Regions from separate parts of the Mesorhizobium sp. M0522 genome, predicted to be linked through region 1. Evidence: predicted binding sites of a transcription regulator. Region 1 holds the regulator's gene; each other region holds the start of a gene.
What was found. Region 1 encodes PhoB, which activates phosphate uptake and scavenging genes when phosphate is short. Its sites were predicted from a motif close to TGTCATNNANCTGTCAT; they were not measured.
Positions count from the first base shown of each region.

Region 2: the regulator PhoB is predicted to act here: its motif matches at 4,343-4,359, upstream of ppk2 (polyphosphate kinase 2).
Region 3: the regulator PhoB is predicted to act here: its motif matches at 2,825-2,841, upstream of phnF (phosphonate metabolism transcriptional regulator PhnF).
Region 4: the regulator PhoB is predicted to act here: its motif matches at 1,858-1,874, upstream of NKI58_RS13090 (inorganic phosphate transporter).

Region 1 covers NZ_JAMYQW010000001.1:292,653-300,042, reverse strand. The annotation lists gene pstS (phosphate ABC transporter substrate-binding protein PstS) at 1-17, shown strand, start outside; gene pstC (phosphate ABC transporter permease subunit PstC) at 77-1,066, shown strand; gene pstA (phosphate ABC transporter permease PstA) at 1,070-1,921, shown strand; gene pstB (phosphate ABC transporter ATP-binding protein PstB) at 1,918-2,721, shown strand; gene phoU (phosphate signaling complex protein PhoU) at 2,754-3,461, shown strand; gene phoB (phosphate regulon transcriptional regulator PhoB) at 3,478-4,167, shown strand; gene NKI58_RS01475 (ROK family protein) at 4,177-5,421, opposite strand; gene xylF (D-xylose ABC transporter substrate-binding protein) at 5,708-6,748, shown strand; gene NKI58_RS01465 (sugar ABC transporter permease) at 6,891-7,390, shown strand, end outside.
Region 2 covers NZ_JAMYQW010000005.1:173,224-180,613, forward strand. The annotation lists gene NKI58_RS09135 (DUF423 domain-containing protein) at 1-291, opposite strand, end outside; gene NKI58_RS09140 (multidrug efflux MFS transporter) at 345-1,604, opposite strand; gene NKI58_RS09145 (GntR family transcriptional regulator) at 1,802-2,464, shown strand; gene NKI58_RS09150 (DUF982 domain-containing protein) at 2,561-2,818, shown strand; gene NKI58_RS09155 (hypothetical protein) at 2,870-3,028, opposite strand; gene NKI58_RS09160 (aldo/keto reductase) at 3,142-4,185, opposite strand; gene ppk2 (polyphosphate kinase 2) at 4,466-5,386, shown strand; gene NKI58_RS09170 (dihydrofolate reductase family protein) at 5,436-6,083, opposite strand; gene hemB (porphobilinogen synthase) at 6,484-7,390, opposite strand, start outside.
Region 3 covers NZ_JAMYQW010000001.1:12,950-20,339, reverse strand. The annotation lists gene NKI58_RS00100 (alpha-D-ribose 1-methylphosphonate 5-phosphate C-P-lyase PhnJ) at 1-563, opposite strand, end outside; gene NKI58_RS00095 (carbon-phosphorus lyase complex subunit) at 560-1,672, opposite strand; gene phnH (phosphonate C-P lyase system protein PhnH) at 1,674-2,282, opposite strand; gene phnG (phosphonate C-P lyase system protein PhnG) at 2,282-2,743, opposite strand; gene phnF (phosphonate metabolism transcriptional regulator PhnF) at 2,879-3,622, shown strand; gene NKI58_RS00075 (zinc-binding alcohol dehydrogenase family protein) at 3,641-4,657, opposite strand; gene NKI58_RS00070 (ABC transporter permease) at 4,728-5,693, opposite strand; gene NKI58_RS00065 (sugar ABC transporter ATP-binding protein) at 5,690-7,243, opposite strand; gene NKI58_RS00060 (ABC transporter substrate-binding protein) at 7,348-7,390, opposite strand, start outside.
Region 4 covers NZ_JAMYQW010000009.1:39,203-46,592, forward strand. The annotation lists gene NKI58_RS13080 (efflux RND transporter periplasmic adaptor subunit) at 1-1,096, opposite strand, end outside; gene NKI58_RS13085 (TetR/AcrR family transcriptional regulator) at 1,247-1,783, shown strand; gene NKI58_RS13090 (inorganic phosphate transporter) at 1,928-3,532, shown strand; gene NKI58_RS13095 (transporter) at 3,619-4,641, shown strand; gene NKI58_RS13100 (carbonic anhydrase) at 4,798-5,442, shown strand; gene NKI58_RS13105 (nuclear transport factor 2 family protein) at 5,456-5,863, shown strand; gene NKI58_RS13110 (hypothetical protein) at 6,062-6,571, shown strand; gene NKI58_RS13115 (M3 family metallopeptidase) at 6,739-7,390, shown strand, end outside.

The sequences.
Region 1 (7,390 bases):
TCTACTCGGCTATGTAATCTCCTCCAGGGAGGGCGTCGATGGCGCCCTCCCTGTTGCCTTTAATCGCGAGGACCCAATGACCATCGCTTCCGATGCCATGCCATCATCTGCAGCAGCCCGGGCCAGGGAAGCTACGGTGCGGCGCTTCGCGCTCACAGATGCCATATTCCGCGGACTCACCCGCGCTTCCGCAATTCTTGTGCTGGTCATCCTCGGCGGTGTCGCGATCTCGCTGTTTGCCGGCTCGTGGCAGGCGCTGTCGTCCTTCGGTTTCTCCTTCCTGACGACTGAAAGCTGGAATCCGGTCACGGAAAAATTTGGCGCACTGGCGCCGATCTACGGCACCCTGGTCACCGCGGCCATCGCCATCCTGATCGCGGTTCCGATCGGCATCGGCATTGCAGTCTTTCTCACCGAGCTCTGCCCGCGCCCGCTCAGGCGCCCGATCGGCATAGCGGTCGAGCTGTTGGCCGGCATTCCTTCGATCATCTACGGCATCTGGGGCCTGTTCGTGTTCGCGCCGTTCCTGCAGACGGCGATACAGCCCTTCATCATCAACGTCTTCCACGGCGTGCCGGGACTATCCAGCCTTTTCGCTGGCCCTCCTTACGGCATCGGCCTTCTGACCTCGGCGCTGATCCTTGCCATCATGGTGCTGCCCTTCATCACCTCGATCACCAAAGACGTCTTCGATACGGTGCCGGCGGTGCTGAAGGAATCGGCCTACGGCATCGGTTGCACGACCTGGGAAGTGACCCGGCGCGTGGTCATTCCCTATACCCGCATCGGCATCATGGGCGGCGTCATGCTTGGCCTCGGCCGGGCACTCGGCGAAACCATGGCAGTGACCTTCGTCATCGGCAACGCGCATCGCATCAGTGCCTCCCTGTTCGCACCGGGCACGACGATCTCGGCGACCATCGCCAATGAATTCACCGAGGCCGACGGCGACCTCTACACCTCCTCGCTGGTGGCGCTCGGCCTGATCCTCTTCGCCATCACCTTCCTGATCCTTGCCGCCGCCCGCTATATGCTGATGCGGATCGACGCCCGTACGGGAGCCTGACCGATGTCGACATCCTCATCGCTCCACAGCCGCCGCAAAGCCAGGAATTCGGTGATGATGGCGCTTTGCGTCGTCGCCGCCGGCATCGGGCTTGCCTGGCTGGCGCTCATTCTCGGCGCACTGGTCTATAAGGGCACAGCCGGGCTTTCGCTCGCCGTCTTCACCGAGATGACGCCACCACCGGGCGAGGCCGGCGGCCTGCTCAATGCCATCGCGGGCAGCCTGCTGATGACGATCATCGCCGTTGTCGTCGGCACGCCGATCGGCGTGCTGGCGGGAACCTACATGGCCGAGTATGGACGCTTTTCGCGCATCACCACCGTCGTCCGCTTCATCAACGACATCCTGTTGTCGGCGCCGTCGATCATCATCGGCTTGTTTGTCTATGAGCTGATGGTGCGGCCAATGGGACATTTCTCGGCCATTGCCGGCGCCGTTGCGCTTGCCATCCTGGTCATTCCGGTGGTCGTGCGCACCACTGAAGACATGCTCAACCTGGTGCCGAACGCGTTGCGTGAAGCCGGTGCCGCGATCGGCGCGCCACGCTGGGTGGTGATCCGTTCGGTCGCCTACCGCGCCGCATTGTCCGGCATCGTCACCGGCATATTGCTGGCGATAGCACGCATTTCCGGCGAGACGGCGCCGCTGCTCTTCACCGCGCTCAACAACCAGTTCTGGAGCAGCAATATCAACGCGCCGATGGCCAGCCTGCCGGTGACCATCTTCCAGTTCGCTCTCAGCCCTTACGAGGAATGGCAGCAACTGGCGTGGACCGGCGCACTCATAATCACCCTGACGGTTCTGGGCTTGAGCATCCTCGCCCGCAGCCTTACCGGACGCAGAGAGGACAGATGACACAGATGTTGTCCCCAGACATGACGATGGCCGAAACGGTCGCCGAGAAGACGAAGATCGAGGTCAAGAATCTCAACTTCTACTACGGCCAGAGCAAGGCGCTGAAGGACATCAGCCTGTCGCTGCCTGAGCGCAGTGTCACGGCCTTCATCGGCCCTTCGGGCTGCGGGAAATCGACGCTGCTGCGTGTGTTCAACCGCATCTATGAGCTCTACCCAAAACAGACGGCCGAGGGCCAGGTGCTGCTCGACGGCAAGAACATTCTCGACCGGTCGCAGGATCTCAACCTCCTCAGGACCAAGATCGGCATGGTGTTCCAGAAGCCGACGCCGTTCCCGATGTCGATCTACGAGAACATCGCCTTCGGCGTCAGGCTCTACGAGAACCTCGGCAAGTCCGAGATGGACGGCCGCGTCGAACAGGCGTTGAAGCGCGCCGCGCTGTGGAGCGAGGTCAAGGACAAGCTCAACGCCAGCGGCTTGAGCCTGTCCGGCGGCCAGCAGCAGCGGCTCTGTATCGCCCGCACCGTGGCCGTGAAGCCGGAAGTCATTCTGCTCGACGAACCGGCTTCGGCCCTCGACCCGCTGTCGACTGCCAAGATCGAGGAACTGATCGACGAATTGCAAGCCGACTACACGATCGTCATCGTCACCCACAACATGCAGCAGGCGGCGCGCGTGTCGCGCCAGACCGCCTTCATGTATCTGGGTGAACTGGTCGAGTTCGACCGGACCGAGAAGATCTTCACGTCGCCCCGCGAGAAGCGCACGCAGGACTACATCACTGGCCGCTTCGGCTGAGCCGTTCCGATCATGCATATGAGGACAGGACCATGGGCGAACACACAGTCGCTTCTTTCGACGAGGATCTCGAGCAGATCAGCAAGCTGATCCGCGACATGGCCGACCTCGCCGGTTCGATGGTCGGCGGGGCGACCAAGGCCCTGTTGAATTCCGACAACGTGCTGGCGCAACGCGTCGTTTCCGACGACGCCATCATGGATGCGCGTCAACGCGAACTGGACGACCGCGCCATCACCCTGATCGCCAAACGCCAGCCGATGGCCCACGATCTTCGCCATGTGGTCGGAGCGATCCGCATGGCGGGCGACCTCGAACGCATCGGCGACCTTGCCAAGAATATCGCCAAGCGCGTGAGTGCGGTCGGCCTCAGCGCCACGCCGCGGGACCTGTCGCATTCCATCGACGCGATGGCGCAGCTGGTTCTCATCCAGGTGCAGGGTGTCATCGAGGAATATGCTGCAGGCGATGCGGCCGCGTTGGCCAAGCTGCGTGCCGCCGACGAGCGCATCGACGTCAAATACACGTCCGTGTTCCGCGAGCTCTTGACCTACATGATGGAAGATCCGCGCAACATCACCGCTTGCACGCACCTGCTGTTCTGCGCCAAGAATCTGGAGCGGATCGGCGACCATGTCACCAACATCGCCGAAAATGCGTATTATGTGCTGACCGGCGAGCAATTGCCGGTCAATCGTCCGAAGCAGGACGAAACGACAATGTCCGCACCGGTGACATGATGGGGGTGCCCAGCCGATGATCGCACCACGCATAATGGTGGTGGAGGACGAGGAGCCGTTGGGTGTGCTGCTCCGCTACAATCTCGAATCCGAAGGCTACCAGGTCGAGGTGGTGACACGCGGCGACGAAGCCGAGATCCGTTTGCAGGAGAATGTGCCCGACCTTTTGGTGCTCGACTGGATGATACCAGCGGTTTCCGGCATCGAGCTCTGTCGTCGGTTGCGGGTGCGCCCCGAAACCGAGCGGCTGCCGATCATCATGCTGACCGCGCGCGGCGAGGAGAGCGACCGGGTGCGCGGGCTTTCGACCGGCGCCGACGACTATCTGGTCAAACCGTTTTCGACACCGGAATTCATGGCCAGGGTCAAGGCGCTGCTGCGGCGCGCCAAGCCGGAAGTGCTGTCCAGCGTGCTGAAGGTCGGCGACATCGTGCTCGATCGCGAATCGCACAGGGTCTATCGCAAGAAGAGCGAAATCAGGCTCGGGCCGACCGAATTCCGGCTGCTCGAGTTCATGATGCGGCATCCGGGCCGTGTCTTCTCGCGCAGCCAGTTACTCGATAATGTCTGGGGCGAGACAATCTACATCGACGAACGCACCGTCGACGTGCATGTCGGGCGGCTGCGCAAAGCCGTCAACAACGGCCGGATGCCGGATGTCATCCGCACCATCCGCGGTGCCGGCTATGCGATCAGGGAAGATTGACCCGCCTGGTCAGGCTACGTTCTTTCTGACGCTGGGCCTCATTTGCGCGCCCGGCGCGAAAATCTCCTGGTCGACGAAGCTTAGCGCCCGCATCGCGCAGCCTTCGCGGATCAGCGGCAATTCGTTCGGCTCTGTATCGAAGGAGATCGAGCCCGAATGCTGGCCGCCGGCGGTCTGGGCGATTGCCTTCCGCAAGGCCGGCTCGATCAGATCGAAGGCGGCGGCACTGGCGCCGACCATCGCGACCGGTGCCGGATCGATCAGCGCGAACAGCGAGCCGAGACCGAAACCCAGCGCTTCGCCGGCCTTGCGGTAGGCCTCGCGTTCCGGCCCATCTTTCTCGCGCGCCCGGGCCGCCAGTGCTCGCATGTCGGCGTCGCTGACGTCGGCGATCGGTTCGCTTTCTTCGCTCATCTGCCTGGCGTTGCGCCAGATGGCGTAGTTGCCGGCATAGGCCTCGATGCAGCCGCGCCGCCCGCAACGGCAGAGCGCGCCGCCCGGACGATGGATCATGTGGCCAAATTCGCCACCCGAGGAATGCGTCCCGGTGAACAGTTCGCCCTTCAGCACCAGCCCCATGCCGATGCCATGCGAAAGCAGGATGGCGATGAAGTCGTCGCGATAGCGATCCGGATTGCGCCAGCGCAAAGCCACCGCCATCATGTTGCAGTCGTTCTCCACCGTTGCCGGGATGCCGAATTCGTCCTCCAGCATGTCGGCAAAGGCGATGTCGGTCTGCGGCGTGATCGGCGACCACAGCATGGCGCGTGCAGGGGAGTCGGTAATGCCCTGAATCGCCAGGGCGATGCGGGCGACACTGCGGACGTCAAGGTCTGGATCCTGCAGCCGGCGCCGGACGATGGCCATGCATTCACGGATCAGCTCGTCGCGCGGCATGGTCAGCGTGTCCAGCCGGCGCTGTTCCTCGGCGACCACCTGTCCCGTATAGTCGATAATGGCGGCCGACAGGAAATTCAGCGACAACACCACGGTCAGCACCGCCGCCGCTTCCGGGTTGAGGGCGAGGCCGACCTGCGGACGACCGCGTTTCAACGAAACGGGCTCACTTGCCTTGCTCTCGGCGAGGATGCCTTCCCGTATCAGGTCGGAAGAGATCGCCGATATGGTCGAATGACTGAGGCCGGTAGTAGCTGCGATCTCAGTACGCGATGGCTGGCCGGCCCGGCGCACCGCCGAGATCACCATCGCCCGGTTGCGCCGGCGCAAATCGTCATGGCGGATTCCGACCGACATTGTTTTGCTTTCCTCCCGGTTGCCGCGGCCGCTCATGAACCGGAAGCCGTCGGTAATGTCCGACAAATAGTGTCGGACGCAGGCAAATAGTGTCAGATGCAGGTTGCGCTGTCATCGTTTATTCCGACGCTCGAAAAAACTCGCAGAGTCATCAAAATCCATCAGAATCGATGTTGACAGCAGCCGGAGATCGGGCCAGTATTTTTTCGAGGCTCGAAAAAATTAGAGCTTCTAAGCTGGTCTTTGAGCCAATTGGTCACGCCGTACGCGGCGCAGGGAGGATATGATGAAGAAATTCACGACCGCCATTCTGGCGGGTGTCGCCATGACGCTGGCGCTGGCGTCGGTGGCGCAGGCTAAAGACAAGGTCATCGGCGTTTCCTGGTCGAACTTCCAGGAAGAGCGCTGGAAGACCGACGAGGCCGCAATGAAGGCGGCCATTGAGGCCGCAGGCGACAAGTATATTTCCGCCGACGCACAGTCCAACCCCGGCAAGCAGCTCACCGACGTCGAGAGCCTGATCTCGCAGGGCGCCAGCGCACTGATCATCCTGGCGCAGGACGCCTCGGCCATCGGGCCGGCCGTGCAGAAGGCACTGGACGAAGGCATCCCGGTCGTCGGCTATGACCGGCTGATCGAGAACAAGGACGTGTTCTATCTGACCTTCGACAACAAGGAAGTCGGCCGCATGCAGGCCCGCGAAGTCTTCAAGGTGAAGCCGGAAGGCAACTACGTCTTCATCAAGGGTTCGGGTTCCGATCCGAATGCCGATTTCCTGTTTGCCGGTTCGATGGAGGTGCTGAAGGAGGCCATTGACGGCGGCAAGATCAAGAATGTCGGCGAGGCCTATACGGACGGCTGGCTGCCGGCCAACGCTCAGAAGAACATGGAACAGTTCCTGACCGCCAACGACAACAAGGTCGATGCCGTGGTCGCCGCTAATGACGGCACTGCCGGCGGCGTCGTCGCCGCGCTGACGGCGCAAGGGCTGGCCGGATCGGTTCCGGTTTCGGGCCAGGACGGCGACCACGCCGCGCTGAACCGCATCGCGCTCGGCACACAGACCGTGTCGGTGTGGAAGGATGCGCGCGAGCTCGGCAAGAATGCCGCCGAGATCGCCTCGCAACTGGCCGACGGCAAGCAGATGACCGACATTGCCGGCGTGAAGGATTTCACCACGCCCGGCGGCAATACCGTCAAGTCGCTGTTCCTGACCCCGGTCGCCATCACCAAGGACAACCTCAACGTCGTCATCGACGCCGGCTGGATCAAGAAAGAAGAGGTCTGCGCCGGGGTGACGGCTGGCACTGTTGCAGTCTGCAACTGAGCCGACGTTTCCGAAAAGTCCGAACGCCGCGGCCGCTCGCCGCGGCGTTTTTCCAACAAGAGTTGTTTTTCCGCTTCCGGCGGATAACTTCTAGGCTGCTTCCGGCATCCGCGGCAGACGGCAACCCGGCGGGAGAAACATCATGACCGACACGACGTCCAACACGCCGGTCGACAGCACGACAGACCGGGCACGGGAATCCGAACTCGGCATTGTTGCCCGATTTCTCAAGGCAACCGAACTCGACACGCGCATGCTCGGCATGGTCGGCGCGCTGCTGGTCATCTGGGTCGGCCTGCATGTCATTTCTAGCGTACGGCTCGGCGTCAATCCGTTCGACTTCGACAGCCGGACCTTCCTGACGCCACGCAATCTCTGGAACCTGTCGGTGCAGACTTCGGCCGTGGCCATAATGGCCGCCGGAATGGTGCTGGTTATCGTCATGCGCAATATCGACCTGTCGGTCGGCTCCGCCGAAGGCCTGATCGGCGTGGTCATGGGTTTTGCGCAGGTGCATTTCCTGGTGCGAATGGTCGGTCTGCAATTAGGCAACCCCTGGATCTGGATCCTGGCGCTGGCCATCGGCCTCGCGCTTGGCCTTCTGATCGGAGCGTTCCAGGGATACATCATCGCTTATCTCGA
Region 2 (7,390 bases), on a different contig from region 1:
CGACATCGGGAACAGCCGCGAGCCAAGGAAGTCGCGGGCCAAAAGATCTCCCGAGAATAGCAGAAGCCCGACGAGAAGGATGAGGCTTCCGGTTCGCAGAATGCTATTGCCACCGAGCAGCCCGACGGTAAGGAAGACCGGCGCATGCAAGAGCAGGAAGGATGCGGCCGTACCGACGAAAGCGCCGCCGAGATGTGCCGCCGCCGCCGAAAGCGCCACGCCGGTTGCGCCGCATAGGCCGCCGGCAAGAACCAGAATGCGGCCGCCTGCCGCGTGTTCATCCGTGCTCATTTCCACGCCTCCGTGATTCCTGGCGACCGCCTGAGATAGTGCCGCGAACCGTGTCAGGATTTGCCGGCTTCCGCCAGCATGTCGCGTTCGCGGCGCGACTGGACCAGCCAGTTATAGGCCGCTCCGCCCGCCATCAGAATGGATGTGCCGAGAAACACCGAGCGCATACCGAAATGGCCGCCGGCGAAGCCGCCGAGCAACGGTCCGGCGACCTGCCCGACATATTGCGCCGAGATCGACAAGCCCAGCACGTTGCCGCCGACCCCGTCGGGCACATTGTGGCGGATGACGCTGGTGATGCAGGGCAAAAGACCGCCAAGCGCCAGGCCCATCAGGAAACGCAGGCCGACGAGCTGCCAGCCCTGGGTAACGAAGGCCTGCGGGATCAGCAGCAGCGCCGAGACGGCGAGTGCGGCAACGATGACGTTCCAGTGGCCGATACGGTCGGCGAGCTTGCCGAGCCGCGACGCCGACAGGATGGCGCCTAGCGCTGCCGCGGACATGACGATGCCGGAGACCAGCGTGACCTGGCTCTGATCTTCGATGAGCTGCTGGACATAGACGGTGATGATCGGCTCGATCGACATGGTGGCGAAACTCAACAGCATGCCGGTCGCCAGCATGGCGACGACGGGGCGCTTGTCGGGAATCTGCGACCAGCCGTCTTTCACTTTTTCTTCTGACGCGGCCTTGGCGGCAACCGGGCGAGGGGCCTCCTTGATCAGCAAGGTGGTTGCCAGAAAAGCCAGGAAAATGACGCCGCCGGCGAGCAGGAATGTGGCGCGGATGCCAATCAGCGGCGGCAGCGCGCCGCCAAGCAGCGGACCGACCAGGGCACCGGCCGTGATTCCGGCCGACAGCACGCCCAGCGCCCAGCCGGAGCGATCCTTCGGCGTCTGCATGGCAACCAGGATGGTCGAGCCCGAAGAATAGCCGCCGGCAAAGCCGATCAGCAGGCGCAAGAGCACCAATTGCCAGACGGTCTGCACCATGCCGGTCAGCGACATACACAGCGCCATGCCGAAACTGGCTCGCACCAGCATCAGTTTGCGGCCGTAGCGGTCGCCTAGCCGCCCCCACAGGGGCGCGACCAGCGCGGCAGCAAGGAAGGTGGCGCCGTAGGCGATGCCCGACCACTGCACGATCGCCGCATGGCCCTCGGCGCCCAGCTGCTCGACGTAAAGCGGCAGGAAGGGCAACAGCAGCGTCATCGCTACAAGCGTGCTGAACGAGCCGGCAAAACACACGGCGAGATTGCGGCGCCAGTGGACGTTGTGCGTGCCTTGCATGGCGAGGGCGGCGTCTTGCGGCATGTCATGTCCTGTCCGGCCAGCTTGCATGAAACTTGCTACGGATACCAATTTGGGATACCAAACTGGTATCTGTCATGAACGCAAGCCCCGTCGCTGTCAATGCGGGCCTCTCAAACATGATCGACAAAGGCCGGCGTGATCGGCCAACGCCGGCCAGTGACCCGATTGCCGGAACAAATGACCTGAACGGAACGCCAATGTCGCAGATGCAGAACGTCGAAAAGCAGCTTCGCGAGATGATCCTCGGGCTCGAGATCGGTCCCGGCGAGCGGCTGACGGAGCGCTGGGTCGAAAGCCGCTTCGGTGCATCGCGCACGCCGGTCAGGGCGGCATTGCTGCGGCTCGAGACTGAAGGCCTGATCTGCCGCGACGGCCGCGGCTGGACGGTCTCGCCCATCAATCTTGCTGAACTCGAGCAGATCGCCGTCTATCGCGAGGCGGTCGAGGTCGCGGCACTCAGACTAACTTGCACCTTGCAGGACAGAAGTGCCGTCGAAATCATCGAGGCGATGCTCGATTCTTGCGACGACAAGACGCCGCGCGAGGAATGGCATCGCGTCGGCAGGGATTTTCATATCGAGTTGGCGCGTCTATCCGGCAACGAGTTCCTGTTCAGAGCGGTTCGCGACGTGATGACACGCCTGTCGCGCGCCCGCTGGCTCGAGGTTCGCGACGAGGCAGCGCTCGGCCGTGCCTGGGCCGAACACCATGCCATTCTGTCGGCGGTGCGGGCCGGCGATGCCGATAGCGCCGCCCGCCTGCTTTCGGCCCATATCATCGGCAGCCGCGACCGGCTGGTGACCTCGCTGCGCAACGACCGGCGCGGCCTGCGCGCCCGGGGATTTGCCGTCGTCGCTTGAGTGAGGATCGGCTGCCATTGATCACGAAAAGAGCAGATGAGCGAAGAATGCTACTTTCGGTCTCGCTTCGCAAATGCCGATGGCGTAAGAGCAGCGATGGAAAACAACCGATTTGACACACCCGTGACCGTCAAGGGCGCGGCGGGAAGCAATCAGCTCTTGCGTACGGCCCGCGAGGCTTCCGACTACCTCCTCAACAATTGGCCCGGCAAGCGCAGCCCCAAGCACCGCGAAGCGTTGCAAGCCTGTCATGATGCGCTGGCCGGCGACAAGCCGGCCATGAACGCAAGACGGGCCTTTATTGCCGCCGCGCGTGAAGTGAACGTCTTCGTCAGCGACAAGGCGCCCGCCTGAGGCATAGCGGGATTTGACCGAGGCCCGGACCGCCTGACAGGCCGGGCGTCATCACTCGGTCGTTTCGGTTTTGGTTTGGGACTCGCTCTCGCCCTCGGGCTTCGATCGCTCCTTGGCTGCGACCTTGGCAGCCTGCTTTTCCGCCTTCTTGGCAGCCTTCTGCCGGTCGCGTTCCTTGCGTTCCTGACCGTAGTTCGGTGCTCGTGCCATATCGTTTCCTTTCATTGTGCTTGGCCTTTGCCTAGGAGCATTGGACCGCAAACACAACACCGCAAGGCACGATCGGGCTCCATATCTCGGCGCAGTCCGGAGAGCCCGGCTTTTCAGGCGCCGTCGCGGTCGAGGACGAGATCGGCCGGCCCGAACCGGTCCTTTGCCGTGAATTGCTGGTGCCAGTAGGGATAGAGCACGGGCGGCCTGCTGACCACGTCGAGCCGTGTGCGCTCCTCATCGGCAAGCACAAGGCTTGCAGCGGCGATATTGTCTTTGAAATGCGCTTCGGTTCGTCCGCCGATCACCAGCGAACTGACAGCGGGCCGGCCGAGTAGCCAGGCAAGCGCCACTTGCGCTGCCGACACACCGTGGTTCTTGCCGATATCGATCAGCACGTCGACGATCCGCCACAGCCGGTCCTCGTCGCGGATCGGCGGTTCCGACCAGCCGCTGAGCTGGCGGGCGGTCGGCTGGTCACGGTGGTATTTGCCGGACAGCAACCCGCCGGCAAGCGGGCTCCAGACCAGCACGCCGAGCCCTTGGTCGACCGAGATCGGCAACAATTCGTACTCGGCCTCGCGCGCTTCCAGCGTGTAATGGATCTGCTGGGTGACGAAGCGTGGCTGGTGATGACGGTCGCTGATCCCCAGCCCCTTCATAACTTGCCAGCCGGAATAATTGGAGCAGCCGACATAACGGACCTTACCCTGCGCGACCAGCGTGTCGAGCGCGGCGATGGTTTCCTCAAGCGGTGTCAGGCCATCCCACTCGTGCAGGAAATAGATGTCGATGACATCGGTCCTGAGGCGCTTCAGGCTCCTCTCGCATTCGCGGATCAGATGGTAGCGCGACAGGCCTTCATCATTGGGGCCTTTGCCGATCCGCATGCGCGCCTTGGAGGCGATCAACACGTCGCCCTTGCGCTTGCCGCCGAGCGCCTCGCCGATGATCTCTTCCGACACCCCGTTCGAATAGACGTTGGCGGTGTCGATGACATTGACGCCGGCATCGATGCAAAGGTCGATCATCCGACGCGCCTCGTCGAGGTCGGTCTTGCCAACCGCCGAAAACGCGCCGCCGCCGCCGAATGTCATGGTGCCCATGGTCAGGGTCGAAACCTTCAGCCCGGAACGGCCGAGAGTGCGGTATTCCATGTCGTATCCTCACGATTTATCGGGAAAGGGCGTTGCAAACGACAGCCCCTCAGTGAACCGGGCATTTGTAGGATAATTCGTTCCGCTTGTCGCCCGCCCCGCAGGGCAAGCTCGATCACATCTTGCGGATTGAACGCACAGCCGGCGCAGTAGTGGCTGCAATAAAACCGTCATTGCCGGCCTATACTAACATCGGTCCAGCGCTTCGATTTCCGGCCGCCGGGCCGGGCGGCAGAGCGCCTGACAGCGGCCGGCAAGGCCTGTAAGCGGAGCAGCGCAAATGACCGAGATAAAACAGAATTCCCCGGCCAGGGACTGGCTGGAAGCGGAACTCGCCGACACGCTCGACGAAGATTATGAGCTGGAAATCTCGGAGCCGGCGCTGTCGATGGAGATCGCCAAGATCTACAAGAATGCGCATCCGCCATCGATCGACCGCCTGCAGTATTTTCGCAATCTCATCACGCTGCAATCCGAATTGATCAAGCTACAATCCTGGGTCGCCTATCACAAGAAGAAGCTCGTCGTGGTCTTCGAGGGCCGCGACTCGGCGGGCAAGGGTGGTGTTATCAAGCGCATCACCCAGAGGCTTAATCCGCGCATCTGCCGCGTCGCAGCACTTCCGGCGCCGACCGAGCGCGAGAAGTCGCAATGGTATTTCCAGCGCTACGTTCCGCATCTGCCGGCCGGCGGCGAGATCGTGCTGTTCGACCGCTCCTGGTACAACCGCTCGGGCGTCGAGCGGGTAATGGGCTTTGCCCAGCCGGATCAGGTCGAGGAGTTCTTCCGCGACGTTCCGGATTTCGAACGCATGCTGGTCCGCTCAGGCATTACGCTTGTCAAATACTGGTTTTCGATCACTGACGAGGAGCAGCAGATGCGCTTTTTGATGCGCATCCATGACCCGATGAAGCAATGGAAACTGTCGCCGATGGACCTCCAGTCGCGCGTGCGCTGGGAGCAGTACACCAAGGCCAAGGAAGAAACGTTCGCCCGCACCAATATCCCGGAAGCCCCGTGGTTCATCGTCGAGGGCAACGACAAGAAGCGGGCACGGCTGAACTGCATCGACCATCTCCTCAAGCAGATGCCCTATGAGGAGGTGCCGCACGAAGAGATCACACTGCCGGAGCGCGTCTTCAATCCCGAATACGAGCGCCAGGTACTGCCGCGCGAACTGTATGTGCCGGAGAAGTACTGACTAAAGCGGCGAGGAAGGCGGCGCCTCCATGGCGGCGCCCTGCAACAAGCTAGGTGCGCTCGATGATGACATGCGTGGCCTTCGGCGTCGCGACCTGCTCGCTGCAGCGATAGCCGAGCTTGGGCATGTCGATGCCGGCAAAAAGGCTCTCGCCGGCGCCTAGCAGGACCGGTGAGATCGCCAGATGCATTTCGTCGATGAGCTTTTCCTTGAGATATTGCCGGATCGTAGAAACGCCACCGCCCAGCCGTACATCCTTGCCGTCAACCACTGCTTTCGCCTTCTCCAGCGCTGAGTGGATGCCGTCGGTCACGAAATAGAAGGTCGTGCCGCCCTCCATGACAATGGGATCACGTGGATGGTGCGTGAGCACGAAGACCGGCACATGGTAGGGCGGGTTGTCACCCCACCAGCCTTTCCAGCTGTCATCCGGCCATTCGCCGCGGATCGGCCCAAACATGTTGCGGCCCAGGATCCACGCGCCGATGTTTTTGAAGCTGCGCGCGGCGAACGCCTCGTCAGTGTCCGTGGTCCCGCCATCCTTGCCGAGGACCATCTTGCGGAAGGTGCGGGTGCCGAACATCCATTCGTGCAGGGCTTCCCCGCCAACACCCAGCGGGTTCTTCAGGTCTTGGTCGGGACCGGCGCCGAAGCCGTCGATCGACAAGGTGAAAGCGCTGACGCGAAGTTTGGACATGAGAGCCTCCTCGATAACCAATTGTGAGATGCAAGCAGTTATCGGGGTAGCTTAACTGATTGCATTTTGCAAGCGGTATTTTGAATCGCCGGCGGGGCAATCGCTTCCAAATCATGTTGGAATAACTAATCTCAATGTCGGCGCCGCCCGTCATCCGCCTGCCGGCAGCTTCTCCCTGTATAGTGACGGGGAGAAGGGGCTGGCCGCAACGTCGATATTTTTGCAACGCTGGAGATTGGTGAAATCTTTTACGAACGCGTCTTTCTCCCTGCCACTTTACGGCGAGAAATGCCCGGCAGGGCAACGAGGGGCAGCGTAAACTTGAAGCGATGTCCTGCGGCGTTCCATGTCGCGCTTTGGACGAACGAACACTACTCGATGTAGACGCTACAAAGGCGCATCACCCCTTGAGCATCGCCGCCACTTCGGGCGCAAAGTAGGTGAGAATCCCGTCGCAGCCGGCGCGCTTGAAGGCGAGCAGCGATTCCAGCATCGCCTTTTCGCCATCGATCCAGCCATTGGCGGCGGCGGCCTTGATCATCGAATATTCGCCCGAGACCTGATAGGCGAAGGTCGGCATCTGCAACTCGTCCTTGAGCCGCCGGATGATGTCGAGATAGGGCAGGCCGGGCTTGACCATCAGCATGTCGGCGCCCTCGGCGAGATCCTGCTCGGCCTCGCGCACCGCTTCGTCGGAATTGGCGTGGTCGATGTAATAGGTCTTCTTGTCGCCCTTGAGCAGGCCGGCGGTGCCGACCGCCTCACGATAGGGGCCGTAAAAGGCGGATGCGAACTTGGTCGCATAGGACATGATCGCCACATCCTGAAATCCATTGGCGTCGAGCGCATCGCGGATGGCACCGATCCGGCCGTCCATCATGTCCGAGGGGGCAATGATGTCGGCCCCCGCCGCCGCCTGGATGACTGCCGCCGCCGTCACCTGCTCCACCGTTTCATCATTGACGATAATGCCCTCGCGCAAGATGCCGTCATGGCCATGCGAGGTGAAAGGGTCAAGCGCGGCGTCGGTGATGATGCCGATCTCCGGCACCGCGTGCTTGATGGCGCGGGTGGCACGGTTGATGATGTTTTCCGGATCGAGGATATGCGAACCGGTCTGATCGCGCAGGCCGAGCTCGACATTGGGGAAAGTGGCGATCGCCGGAATGCCAAGTTTGGCCGCTCGCTCAGCCTCCTTGACGGCGAGGTCGAGCGACAGGCGGAACACGCCGGGCATGGCGGCAATCGGTTCGCGCACTTGTCTGCCGTCGACGACGAAGATCGGCCAGATCAGATCGTCGACCGAC
Region 3 (7,390 bases), 280 kb from region 1:
TCCATCACATAGCGGCCCTCAACCTTGACCGGGTAGGCGTAGGTGGTGGCGATGCGGCCGTGCCTGGCGATGTCCTCGTAGAGCTTCACATGCATAAGGCCGTATTCCTCCAGCGCATGCATTTTGCGCGTCTCCGTTTCCCGCGGCTCGAGGAAGCGCAGCGGCTCGGGGATCGGCACCTGGTAGACCAGCACCTGACCGGCACTCAGCGGATATTCAGGGATGCGGTGGCGCGTCTGGATGATGGTCGCCGTCGCCGTCTCGGTGGTGACCGCGACATTGGCGACCTTCTTGAAGAAGGTGCGGATCGAGACGGCATTGGTGGTGTCGTCGGCGCCCTGGTCAATGACCTTGAGCACATCGTCCGGGCCAATGATCGAAGCGGTGACCTGGACGCCGCCGGTGCCCCAACCATAGGGCATCGGCATTTCGCGCGAGGCGAACGGCACCTGATAGCCAGGAATGGCGATGCCCTTGAGGATCGCCCGACGGATCATCCGCTTGGTCTGTTCGTCAAGATAGGCGAAGTTGTAGGTGGCGATGTCCGCTGGTTGTGCACTCATTCCGCTGCCTCCCTCTTTTCTTCGGCCTTGCCGGCATTTTCGCGGGCATCATGCTCGGCGCGCATGCGGCGCACGAGGTCGAGTTCGGCCTGGAAGTCGACATAATGCGGCAGCTTCAGGTGCTCGACGAAGCCGGTCGCCTGGACATTGTCGGAATGCGAGATGACGAACTCCTCATCTTGCGCTGCGGCGATGACATCCTCACCCAACTCCGAGGCGCGCAGCGCGCGGTCGCATAGCGCCATGGCCATGGCCTTGCGCTCGCTCTGGCCGAAGACGAGGCCATAGCCGCGGGTGAATTGCGGCGGCGCCTTTGCCGAGCCCTTGAACTGGTTGACCATCTGGCATTCGGTGACGCGGATGCTGCCGAGCGGCACGGCAAAGGGCAGTTCCGGCACGTCCAGTTCCAGTTCGACCTCGCCGATGCGAACTTCGCCGACGAAGGGATGGTTGCGCGCATAGCCGCGTTGGGTGGAATAGCCGAGCGCCAGCAGAAACCCCTCGTCGCCGCGCGACAGCGCCTGCAGGCGGATGTCGCGCGCCATCGGGAATTCGAGCGGCTCGCGGGTGATGTCGCCGGGGGTATGATCCCCAGGCATGTCGCCGTCGGGCTCGATCAGGCCTTCGCGGGCGAGGATGGCCGAGACGCGCGGCATGGCTTCCGCCTCGCCTGCACGCTGCTCCGGCTCGGCGACATCGCCGCCGGCGGCAAGTTCGGGATCGAGCAGCCGGTGGGTGTAGTCGAAAGTCGGGCCGAGCAACTGGCCGCCGGGCAGGTCCTTGTAGGTGGCCGACACCCGCCGCTCGACCAGCATCGTGCTGGTGTCGATCGCCCTTGTGTAGCCGAAACGCGGCAGCGTCGTGCGATAGGCGCGAACCAGGAAAATCGCCTCGATCATGTCGCCGCGCGCCTGGACGATGGCGAGTGCCGCCAGTTCCCTGTCGTAGAGCGAACCTTCGCTCATCACCCGGTCGACGCCGAGCGCCAGCTGCTCGACGATCTGGTCTAGACGAAGTGCCGGCACCGAACGGTCGCCGCGCCGGCGGTCGGCGAGCAATTTGTGAGCATTGCGAATGGCCGTCTCGCCACCCTTTACCGCCACATACATGCTACGCCTCCATGATCTTGATGCGCGTCGTGCGCGGCAGGCAGGCAATTGCGTCGAACGTGGCGAGGATGATATCGACGCCACGCGGAAAACGCTGGTTGTTCTGCTTCCATTGCTCGACGAAATGGCGCGGCATTTGCGCCGGCGCGATCGTCGCCGTCTTCTCGATGCCCGGGCCTTCGAGCAGCAGCGCAGCGCCGGAGACGAGATCGCCGACCTCGAGGATCAGCGTCGTCGAACGATCGGGATAATCCTGGGTGCCTTGCGAAAACCCGTCTAGCGCCATCATCTCGGCCGGCGTGGCGATCAGCGCGAAATGCGCGTCGGCCGGGGTGTTGGCCAGCGGCGCGCCGGTATGGAAGCCAAGCCAGGATTTCACCGCCGACACCTGCAAAGCCGGGTCGAGCCAGAGCGGCGTGTCGTTGTCGCACAGCGCCAGCGCAACGGCGCCGGCGGTGGCCGACAGCGGCGCCGGTGGGTGGGCAAGGGCCGGCAAGGGCTGGACGCTGCCCGGCCGCGCCATCGCGTCCATCACGGCACGGAATACGGTCTGGGCATTGAATACCGGATCGGCGAAGCCGCCTTCAATGGATTGAGTGGCGATATCCATCAGTCTTCTCCGCGCACCATGGTGAAGAAATCGACCTTGGTCGCCGCCGTCTCGGCGCGGCGCTGTTCACGCGCCTTGGCCAGTGCCGCCTGCAAGGGCGCAACGATCCTGGTCTCGACCTCGTTGCGGTGGGCAGGATCCTGCCAGAGCGCGTCGGCGATTGCAGCCAGCCTTGCCTTCTGCTTGTCGCGACCAAGCGCGTAGCAGTGGCCGACATGGCCGGACGCAAGCCGCACCGTGGCACGGGTGACCGTCGCCTCGCCGACATTGAAGGGCGCGCCGCCGCCGCCGATGCGGCCGCGTACCGTAACCAGGCCGGTTTCGGGGCCACGCAGAAGTTCCGCTTCGCAAGGCAGGCCGGCTTCGTCCCAGAGGCGGACGATGTCGTCGCCGGCCGATTGCGCCAGCGTCGCCATCACGGCCTTGCGCTCGGCCTGCTCTCGCGCTTCCCGTCCTCGCATGGCCGGTGCTCCTCGTCTGCGTTCATTTGTCTATTGATATAGACAACTATACAAATTATATCCATTATCTAGCGCGTGTCCATGACGGGCACGTGACACGGGCCAAAAGATCGGCGCGAGGAATTGGGGCGGGAGATGATCGGACAAGCCAACAGCATCGAGCGGCGCAGCGGTGTCGCGCTGTGGCGGCAGATCGCCGACCAGATCCTGCATTCGATCGCCGCCGGCGATTTTCCCGAGAATGCCGCGCTGCCGCCGGAGATCGCGTTGGCCGGACGCTATGGCGTCAACCGCCACACGGTGCGTAGCGCTATCGCAGCGCTGGTGCAGGAGGGTGTGCTCAGGGCGGAGCAGGGGCGCGGCACCTTCGTGCTGTCGCGCAAGCGGCTGTCTTATCCGATCGGCGCCCGCACCCGCTTTTCCGAGGGATTGCAAGGACAGGCGTCCGAGCGGCATATCACCTTGCTCGCGTCATCGATCGAGCCGGCCAACCGTCGTGTCGCAGAGGGCTTAGGCCTGGCGACGGGGGCCGATGTGATACGCCTGGAAACGCGCGGCGAAGCCGATGGAATGCCGGTGTCTCGCGCGGCCGGCTGGTTCGATGCCAGGCGCTTTGCCGGCATCGATGCCGCCATGGCGGAAACCGGTTCGATCACCGCATCGCTGGCACGTTTCGGCATCGACGACTACCTCAGGCAATCGACCGTGCTGTCGGCGCGCCATGCCGATGCCGCCGACCTTGCGGACCTCGAGCTACAGCCCGGCGCCATCGTGCTGGTGACGGTCGCCGTCAACGTCACGCCCGACGGTCAGCCGATACAGTTTTCGGAGTCGCGCTTCCCGGCCGAGCGGATCGAGCTCAAACTGTCGGCGCTCTGAGATGCGGCAGCCCTGGCATCATCCGACTTGAATGACGGCCTTGATCAGGCCGGACTTCTCATGCGCCCAGCGGGCGAGGTCACGCGGCGTCTCGCCAAGCGTGGTGCGGTGGGTGACCAGCTTTGCCAGCGGCAGCGCGCCGTTGCGGATCGAGGCGGCGACATGGTCGAAATCGGCACGCAGGGCGTTGCGGCTGCCGATCAGCATCATCTCGCGCTTGTGGAATTCGGGATCGGAAAAGGCGATGTCGTCCTTGACGACGCTAACCAGGACCAGCGCCCCGCCGTGCGCGACATGGGCGAAGGCCGACTGCACCGACCGGGTGTTGCCGGTGGCATCGAAAACCACGTCGAAGCCGTCGCCGCCGGTTGCTTCCCGCACCAGGTCGGCAGCAGCGCCCCGCGAGCCGTCGAGGGTCGCGAAGCCGAGTTCGCTTTCGGCAAAGCCAAGCCGTTCAGCGCTCATGTCGAGCAGCGTCACATCGAGCCCGGCGATGCGGGCGAACAGCGCCGTGCCGAGCCCGATCGGGCCGGCGCCGATGACCAGCGTGCGCGCACCTGGATCAGCGAGCGAGCGCCGCACGGCATGGGCGCCGATCGCCAGGAATTCGACGGCGGCAGCATCGGCCAGCGACAAGCCGTTTGCCGGATAAAGATTTTGCGCCGGCACCAGGATCTGCTCGCACATGGCGCCGTCGCGGTGGACGCCGAGCACCTCGATCATGACACAGCAATTCGGCTTGCCTTGCCGGCAGGCGATGCATTTGCCGCAGGCGAGATAGGGATTGACGACCACCGCTTCGCCGACGGCGAGATCGACGTCCTCGCCAACCTCGATCACGGTGCCGGAAACCTCGTGGCCCATGATGCGGGGATAGGCGAGGAACGGGTGCTTGCCTTCGAAGATGTGATAGTCGGTGCCGCAGATGCCGACATGGCTGACGGCGACCAGCGCCCAGCCGGCGGGGGGCGCGCCAGGCGCCGGACGATCTTCGAGGACAAGTTCGCCGGGCGAGCGGCAGACGACGGCTTTCATGCTTCAATCCAGTCGGTTCATGGCACCGCCGGCCCTGCTGTCGCGAGGCCGGCGGTCGTTGGGAGGCAGTCTATTTGCCGCGGCGGCGCAGCCCGTCGAAATAGACGATGACGATGATCAGCACGCCGGTGATGATGCGCTGCCAGAAGGCGTTGACGTTGAGCAGATTGGCGCCGTTGTTGATGGTGGCAAGGATGAAGGCGCCGAGCAGCGGTCCGTGCACGGAGCCGACAGCGCCGAACAGCGAGGTGCCGCCGATCACCGAGGAGGCGATCGCCTGCAATTCCCAGCCCTCGGCCTGCGTCGGATTGCCGATGCCGATGCGCGAGGCAAGCAGCACGCCGACGAAGGCCGCACACAGGCCCGACAGCGTGTAGGCCATGTAGATGGTGCGCTGGACGTTGACGCCTGACAGGCGCGACGCCTCGGCGTTGGAGCCGACCGAGAACAGATAGCGGCCCCAGCGGCTGTGGTGCAGGAAGATGTAGGCTGGGATGCCGACCAGGATCACCATCCAGAACAGATTGGGGACGCCGGCGAAGGAACTGCGCGAGAACGTCTGGAAGGCGTCGTTGTTGATCGAGATCGAGTTGCCATTGGTCATCAACAGACCGATGCCGCGCAGCGAGGTCAGCGTTGCCAGGGTGATGATGAAGGGCGGCAGGCCCATCTTGACGATGCCGAACCCATGGAACATGCCTATGGCGACGCCGACCAGCAAGGTGATCAGGATGGCGAGGAAAACCGGTGTGCCGGCGTTGATCAGCATCGCGACGATGACGGTGGCGAAGCCGACCACGGCGCCGACGGAAAGGTCGATGCCGCCGGTGATGATGACGAAGGTCTGGCCGACCGCCAGGATGGCGATCATCGACCCTTGCCGCAACAGGTTGGAGATGTTGTTGGCGGAGGCGAAGCTCGGCGTCGCCACCGACAGGATGATCCATAAAAGAACCAGCAGCGCCAGCAGTGTCAGTCCGAACAGGGCGTTGTAGTTGCGTTTCGGCCTTTCGGCAGCGATCGCCTCGGTGCTCATATCTTCCCTCCCGGTCTTTCTTGTTTCTCGGCCAGCGCCTGGGTGAGGATCTCCTCGTGATCAGCGGTACGAAAGCCGTGCGTGGCCACCAGCTTGCCGCGCCGGAACACGTGCAGCGTGTCCGCGAGTTCATAGACCTCGGGCAGGTAGGACGAGATCAGGATGATGCCGGCTCCCTTGGACAACAGCGCGCCGAACAGGCGGTAGATCTCGGCCTTGGTGCCGACGTCGACGCCGACAGTCGGCTCGTCGAAGATGAATAGCTTGGCGCCATGGGCGAGCCATTTGCCGATGACGATCTTCTGCTGGTTACCGCCGGACAGGCTGGAGGCCAGCGCGCCGCGCGTCGGCGTCTTGATGCGCAGGTCGGCGATCTGGCGATCGGCTTGCGCCTTTTCCTGCGCGCGGGAGATCAGCAGATTGCTCGAGATGCGCTTGTAGATCGGCAGATTGAGGTTGAGTCCGACCGGCAGGTTGAGGCAGAGGCCCTGGTCGCGGCGGCTTTCCGGGGCCAGCGCCATGCCGAGCCTGATCGCGTCATGTTCGGAATTGACCTTGACCTCCTTGCCCTCCCAGAGGATCTGGCCGGCCGATTTGCGGTGCCGGCCATAGAGCGTGGTGACGAACTCGCTGCGCCCGGCGCCGATCAGGCCGTAGAGGCCGACGATCTCGCCGGCGCGGACGGACATCGAGACATTTTCGAAACCCTTGCCGGACAGATTCCTGGTTTCGACGATGGTCGCGCCGGGGGTGAAATGCTCCTTGTGGTAGACCTGCTCGATCGAGCGGTTGATCATCATCTTGACCAGCTCGGCGTCATTGGTCTCGGCAATGTTCCTGGTGCCGACCAGCGTGCCGTCGCGCAGCACCGAGACGCGGTCGGCGAGCTCGAACACTTCTTCCATGCGATGGCTGATGTAGATGATGGTGACGCCTTCGCCCTTCAGCCGGCGGATCAGCGTGAACAGCTGGTCGGCCTCCTTGCGGGTAAGATAGGCGGTCGGCTCGTCGAAGATCAGGAATTTGGTGCCGCGCACCGTGGCGCGGGCGGCGGCGATCAACTGCTGCTGGCCGATGGTCAGGTCACCCAGCATGACATGCGCCGGCAGGTCGAAGCCGAGATCGTCGATGATCTTCTGCGCCTGCCTGACCATCGCCCGCTGCTGCAGGATGCCGAAGCGGGAATCCTCCTCGCCGAGGAACATGTTGGCGGCGACGGTGAGATGGCGGCATAGGACGACTTCCTGATGCACGGCATTGATGCCGAGCGCCATCGCCTCATGCGGCGTTGCCAATGCGGCAGGCTTGCCCTCCCAGATGACATCGCCGGAGGTGCGCGGCATGACGCCGGTCAGAAGCTTGATCAGGGTGGATTTGCCGGCGCCGTTCTCGCCAACGATGGCGTGGATCTCGCCGGCCTTGAAAGCGAGATCGACCGGCTTCAGCGCATGGGTGCCGGGATAGCGCTTTTCCAGCCCGCGGAGTTCGAGGATGGTCCTGCCCGGTTCCAGCGTTGGGGCCGGATGGAGTTCCTGCGCCGTCGACATCATGACAATCCTCCCAGATTGGCCCCCAAAGATTGGCCTCGCGATTGGCACGAGTGGGATGTTTCCGGGGCGAAAAGGCCCCGGAAACAGTTCACTTGCGGCTATGCTCAGTCGAGCTTCGGGTTGAGCAGCGCGTCGATCTTCGGATCC
Region 4 (7,390 bases), on a different contig from region 1:
CTAGCACGAGCTGCGGCTTCTGTTCTTCCGCTGCCGGCTTGGCTTCCGCTGCCGGTTTGGCTGGGGTAGCGGCCGCCTTTTCGTCGGGTTTTGCCGCGGGTGCCTCGGCTGCGGGCTTGGCAGCATCTGCAGCCGGCTTTTGTTCCGGCTTTGCCTCGGGCGCCGCGCCGTTGGCTTCGGCGGATTTGGCCGGGCGCACCACGAAGACGAAGTCGCCGTACAGGCTGGAAGTCAGCGCCGTCTGCGGCAGCGCCAGCACGTCGTTCTCCTCGGGCAGTTCGACGCGCACCTGAACGAACTGGCCGGGCGTCAGCTTGCCTTCGGGATTGCCGACCTCCGCCCTTACCGTCACCAGCCGGCTGGTCGGGTCGATCTTCGGATCGATGCCGCGGATGCTGCCGGTGAACGGCATGTCGCCGCCGCCGACGCCCAACCGCACCGTCTGTCCGATCTTCAGCTGCGGAAGCTGCTGCTCCGGCACGGTGAAATCGACACGCATCGTATCCATGTCCTGCAAGGTCACCACAGCGGTGCCGGGTGTGAGATACTGGCCAATGTCGATTTTCGGAATGCCGACGGTACCATTGAAAGGGGCCGTCAACTGCTTTTGGTCGAGCACCGCTTGCAGCTTGTTCACCTGCGCGGCGGAGACCGATGCTGCTGCCTGCGCTGTGTCGAGCGTAGCGTCGGTGCCGACCCCGCGCTTCTGCAGCTCAAGCGCGCGCATCAGCGTCGTCTGGTCGGAGGTCGCTTGCGCCTTCGATGCCACGAGGTCGGCTCGCTCGACTTCATCGTCGAGCTGCAGCAGCACGGCGTTGGCGGCGACCTTCTGATTGGCATGGAACAGGATGTCCTTGACGATGCCCGCGGTTTCGACCGTCAGGTCGACGCCGCGTACGGCACTGACAGTGCCGATCGCCTCGATGCCGGGCGTCCAGGACATCGGTTTGACGATGACCGTCGACACGGTCGCGGCCGGCGGCTTCATGGTGGCGAAGAACTGTTTGATCGCATTGTCGCGAAACAGGTTGAAGCCGACGATGCCGCCGCACACCAGCACGAGCAGAATGAAGGCGATGATGAAGCGCTTGATCACGAACAGTCCCCTCGGCCACGGCCCAGCATAACGGTCGGACGACCGGAACACATACCTGTGACTGGTCCCAATTTCAAATGACGGCGATCTTACTGTACCGTCTGGACGGTCTTGTCAATTCCGCCTAAGCTAATGAATGGGGAACCCTTGATGAAAGTCCGCAGAGCAAATTCGCGCGAGAAGATTCTCGCCGCCGCCGCCGCCGTGGCGCGCGAGACGGGTCCTGGCAGCCTGTCGCTGGATGCGGTCGCCAGCCGTGCCGGCGTGTCTAAGGGTGGTCTTCTCTACAATTTCCCGACCAAGGCGAAATTGATGCAGGCGCTGGTAGAGGATTACCTGCGCGCCTTCGAGCAGGCCCTGGAGTCCGCCCGCACGGCCGGCGTCAACAGCGAAAGCCCGCTTGCAACTTATATCAAGCTGTCGGCCGAGCATGCCGAGGAATCGAAACCGTCGGCATCCTGGATATTTTCGGCGATTGCCGAGGATCCCGATTTCCTGACCCCGATAAAATCGTTCAGGCGGCAGCTGTTCGAGCGGCTGAAGCAGGAAACGCCGAACCTCAAGGCGCTGCTGGTCTGCTATCTCGCCATCGAAGGGCTTCGCAGCATGAACCTGTTCGGTTCGGACATTCTCTCCGCCGAAGAGCGCCGGCTGCTGATATCGACCCTGCTGGAGATCGCGGAATAGTGTAGGAATGCGCTGGCCGGGTTCAACTGCCTCGGTCGCGTCGATCGCCCGTTGCGTCAACCCAAAGTGCCCGCCGTCACACAGGCTTCATCGTGCCGACATAGCGTCCTCCCATTCTTTGCTGCAACGCAGGAGGAGTGGGGTGTGGTCGATATTGTTTCAAGCGAGGCAGGAATTCCAAGGCCGGAGCATCCGCTTGACCGGCCAAACGACACCGGTAAATGGTTTCTGCCGGCCTTTGCCGTCATCATTCTGGGCGGCCTTGCCTATGTCGGCTACGCGCTCAGCCAGGACCTGACCAGCACCATCGCGGTGCCGTGGATCCTGCTTGGGCTGGCGCTGCTGATCGCGCTCGGCTTCGAATTCGTCAACGGTTTTCACGACACTGCCAATGCGGTGGCAACGGTGATCTACACGCATTCCATGCCGGCCGAGCTTGCAGTGATGTGGTCCGGCTTCTTCAACTTTCTGGGCGTGCTCACCGCCAGCGGAGCGGTCGCCTTCGGCATCATATCGCTGCTGCCGGTCGAGCTGATCCTTCAGGTCGGATCGAGCTCCGGACTGGCCATGGTCTTCGCGCTGCTGGTTGCGGCGATCATGTGGAATCTCGGAACTTGGTATCTCGGCCTGCCTGCCTCGAGCTCGCACACACTGATCGGCTCGATCATCGGCGTCGGTCTCGCCAACCAGTTCATGGCCCCGGCCGGCTCCGTCACCAGCGGCGTCGACTGGTCGCAGGCGTCCAATGTCGGCCTGTCGCTCCTGATCTCGCCGCTGGTCGGTTTTGGCCTGGCTGCACTGCTGCTTCTGGTGATGAAGCTGCTGGTCAGGAACCGCGAGCTCTACGAGGCGCCCAAGTCGAGCGCGCCGCCGCCGCTGTGGATCCGGGCGTTGCTTATCTTCACCTGCACCGGCGTCAGCTTTGCCCACGGCTCCAATGACGGGCAAAAGGGCATGGGCCTCATCATGCTCATCCTGATCGGCGTCGTGCCGACCGCCTTCGCGCTCAACCGCACACCGGACGTGAACTATCTCGAAGCTTACAAATCGGCGGCGACGCAGGTCGAAACGGTACTCGGCAAATACGTCAAGCCCGGCATCGCCGTGACCGATGCGGCAATCGTGGTCGGCGACGCCGTTCGCACCAAGACCTGGAAGGACGAGACCACGCCTGCCCTGCGGAGCTTCATCCACGACACCAGCGCCATGTTGTCGCCCTATCCGTCCGTGGAAAAGCTGCCGACAACTCTGGTCAGCAACGCCCGCAACAACATCTATCTTATCGGTGAAGCGCTGAAGCTGATCGACAGGAAGAAGCTGCTGCCGATGGAGGCAGACGACCTGAAGGCGGTGACAACCTACCATAAGGCGGTCGACAACGCGACGAAGTTCATCCCGCTCTGGGTCAAGGTCGCCATCGCGCTGGCGCTCGGCCTCGGCACCATGGTCGGCTGGAAGCGCATCGTCGTCACCGTCGGCGAGAAGATCGGCAAAAGCCATTTGACCTACGGTCAGGGTGCGTCCGCCGAGCTTGTCGCGATGGCGACGATCGCATCGGCCGACTATCTCGGCCTGCCGGTCTCGACCACCCATGTGCTGTCCTCGGGCGTTGCCGGCACCATGGCGGCGAACGGCTCTGGCCTGCAATGGTCGACGGTGCGCAACATGCTGATGGCCTGGATACTGACCCTTCCGGTCTCGATCTGTCTTGCCTTCGTGTTGTTCGTCATCTTCCGCCAGGTGTTCTGAGCGGGGGCAGGGTTTGACCAGAATGTCGCGGCACCGGCCCCGGCGCGGCCCTGATCGCCTGAACGTGCATTATTTCGGCGGCGGCCATGAATGACGCATCGCATCTGACATTGCTTGCCGCGGACGACCAGCATCATGCTCCCGGGCTGGTCTGGGCCTATCATGCTGCTCCCGGCAAAGCTCCCGAACCACTGGCGCCCCGAGACATAGAGGCCGCGCTCGCCTCAGCGGACGGCTGGGTCTGGCTGCATGTCGACCTTGTCGACCGGCGCGCCCATTCCTGGGTCAGCCATGCCTGCGCGCTGCCGGCGTCGGCTCATGCAATCCTCGAAGGACATGAGGACAGCCTAGTGCTGGCGCATGAGAATGGCGTCGTCCACGGCATTTCGGCCGACTTGCACGGCGAGATCGCCCATCAGTCGACGACCATCGGCAGATTGCATTTTGCGGTCTCCGAGCGGCTGCTGGTCACCGGCCGCCGGCATCCGCTGGCGGCGGTGGAGGAAGTGCACACTGCCCTTGCCGCGGGACTGCGGCCGGCCACGGCATTCGAGCTGTTCGAAATGCTGGTCATGGCTTTTTGCAAGACCACCAGCCTGCGGCTCGCTACAGCGACGAAGCGGCTCGATGCAGTCGAGGATCATCTCGTGACCGAGCGGCTTGCCAACGAAAGACGGCAGCTGAAGGATGTGCGCCGCCTTGCCGTATCCCTGCATCGGCCGATCGCGGCCCTGGCAGCGCTTTTCCAGGGTGAAGACCGTTCCGCCTGGAACCTTTCCGCCGACGCACATGAAGTTCTGCGCCGGCTTGCTGCGCGCCTTGAACGGCTCGACCGCGAGGTCGTCATGATCAACGACCGGGCAAGACTGCTGCAGGAGGAGCTTGCCGCCGAGCTTGCCGACGAATCGAACCGTAGCCTCAAGGCGCTGGCGGTGATGAGCGCGCTGCTTTTGCCGGGCACGCTGATCGTCGGCATTTTCGGCATGAACACAGGCGGACTGCCATTTGCCGAGAGTCCCAGCGGCTTCTTCCTGGCGATGCTGCTGGCGGCCTGTTCTACTGGCTTCTGCTGCGTGCCGGCGCCAATCTGCGGTTCTGAACCCGATTAATGGCGGCGTTCGTTCACCTGTGTCAAAGTACGGGCTGGCACGTTGAAACCACGCCTCGCCTTCCGAAAATCGGTTCCGATTTTCGGGCCGATGCGCTAGAGCCTTTCGGGATTGAACCGAGCTGCCTTCAACCCGGAAAGGCTCCCACCGCTGCCCATGCCCCATCTTCCCGAGCATCTTCTCACCGGCTACCGCAGTTTCATGAGCGGCCGCTATCTCACCGAAAGCGGCCGTTATCGCTCGCTGGCGCGGGAGGGCCAGGCACCGGAAACGATGATCGTCGCCTGCTGCGATTCGCGGGCCGCGCCCGAAGCGATCTTCGATGCCGGGCCCGGCGAGCTGTTCGTGCTGCGCAATGTCGGCAATCTGGTGCCGCCCTATGCGCCCGACGATCAGTTCCACTCGACATCGGCGGCGCTCGAATTTGCCGTGCAGAGCCTCAAGGTCAAGAACATCGTGGTGATGGGCCACGGCCGCTGCGGCGGCATCCGCGCGGCACTCGACACCACGGCCGCACCCTTGTCGCCGGGCGATTTCATCGGCAAGTGGATGAGCCTGATCGCGCCCGCGGCCGAGACCGTATCGTCGAGCACCTTCATGACCGCGACCGAGCGCCAGACGGCGCTGGAGCGCATCTCGATCCGCTATTCCATAGCCAATCTGCGCACCTTCCCTTGTGTTTCGATCCTCGAAGGCAAGGGGCGACTGTCACTGCAAGGTGCCTGGTTCGATATTTCGACCGGCGAGCTTTGGGTGATGAACAAGGACACAGGCGATTTCGAGCGGCCGGAGACGGAGTAGGAGACGAGGCATGATGCGAGCTCGGTTCGCGTTCGCGGCGGCAGCGCTGCTGTGCTCGGCAAATATCGCCCGCGCCGACGATAGCGCGATCATAGACCGCTGGTATTCGGCACTGCTGGTCGCCGACCGCACCGAATTGTCGGACCTGCTTGCCGACAACGTCCGCATCAAGCTCGACGACCTCGGCGTCGTGCAAAGCAAGCAGGAATTCATCGCCTCGATCGCCGAGTGGCAGGACGCCGTCGCCGGGGCCGAAATCCGCCATCGGATCGAGAAGACGGAGGGCGGCGTCACCACTGTGATCGCCTGCTATGATTTTCCCAGTAACGACATGCTGATGCAGGAGACTTTCGCGATCGCCAACGACCAGATCAGCGCCAGTTCGCAAGCCGCGATCGCCGAAAACTGCGACGGCTACTGACGAAATTTGGTCTTGCGCTTCTCGGGGGATAGGCGCTGGAATTGCCGGCGTCAATTCGGACCTGTCCACGTCACGTGGTTACGCAGGTGGGAACGCCAATGCGACAAGCCATGCGGTCAATCCACTCACAACGACGGTCGCGCCCTGCAAAAGTGCACTGTTACCGGAATTCGAAATCTTATGTGTTGGAGGGCAATGATGGGCAATCAATTCAATCTTTTCCTGTCGCACAGAGATGAAATCGTTTTCAACCATGCCTTGTCCAAGGGTGTTGAGAATATAGTATTCGTCAAGCCGTCCATCGAAGATGGCGATACCCCCATTTTTTGGGAGCCCATCCGAGAAGAAGAACGGTCTTTTAAAAACAGAAGAGTTCTGATATCGTCAAAGGATTTTTTAAACAACATAGTCCTTGAGCGTGACGCTGAAAATAAATGTTTGCAAGTTAGTTCAAGATTATCTCCGGTAATTGAATATGATATAAATCTGTGGCGCGGCGATGTAATGTTGCCTGGCAGAATGTACTATAATTTAGACTGGTCGGAAGGCGATATGAGGAAAGAATACGACGCATACTTTAGTCGTGTTTTCAAGTTGTCTAAATCTAACCTAAATAAAATTAGAAATAGTCACGGAAGCGTTATCTATCTCGGAAACGAAATGATGCCTGAATTTTACAACGAGACCATGGATTTTAGATTATTATAGATGGGAATTACCGTTACAGTGCACTTTTTGCTGCGCTGCGCGCGAGTGGGCATCCTGGTTCGCATACGAGTCGTGGGCACGCATCAGTGTTAACCAGCCGCGCTGTTGCGCGCAATCGGCCGGCGCCCTACATCGGTGACGCCCGCCTCCCGCCACTCAGCGAAAGTTTGCCCATGCCGTCCACCGTCGACCTCGCCGCCCATCCGCTGACCGCATGGCAAGGGCCGCTCGGCCTGCCTGATTTCACGCGCATCGGCGACGGCGATTTTTCTCCGGTCTTCGACGCGGCCATGAAGGCGCACGAGGCCGAGATCGAGGCGATTGCCGGCAACACCGGGACACCGACGATCGAAAACACGCTTGCCTCGCTCGAGCTTGCCGGCGAGGCGCTCGACCATGTCTCCTCGATCTTCTGGTGCCGCGCCGGCGCCCACACCAATGAGGCGATCCAGGCGCTGGAGCGCGACATCTCGCCAAAGATGTCGCGGCACTTCTCGGCAATCTCGATGAACGAACGCCTGTTCGCCCGCATCGACCACCTCTATCAGCACCGCGATGCTTTGAAGCTCGATGCCGAAACGCTGCGGGTGCTGGAAAAGACCTGGAAAAACTTCGTCCGCTCCGGCGCCAGGCTCGACGCCGAAGGCAAGAAGCGGCTGGCCTCGATCAACGAGGAATTGTCGTCGCTCGGCACCAATTTCAGCCAGAACGTGCTTGCCGATGAGCGCGACTGGGCGTTGTTCCTCGACGAGGCCGACCTTGCCGGCCTGCCGGAGTTCCTGAAAAGCTCGATGGCGGGAGCCGCCGAGATGCGCGGCC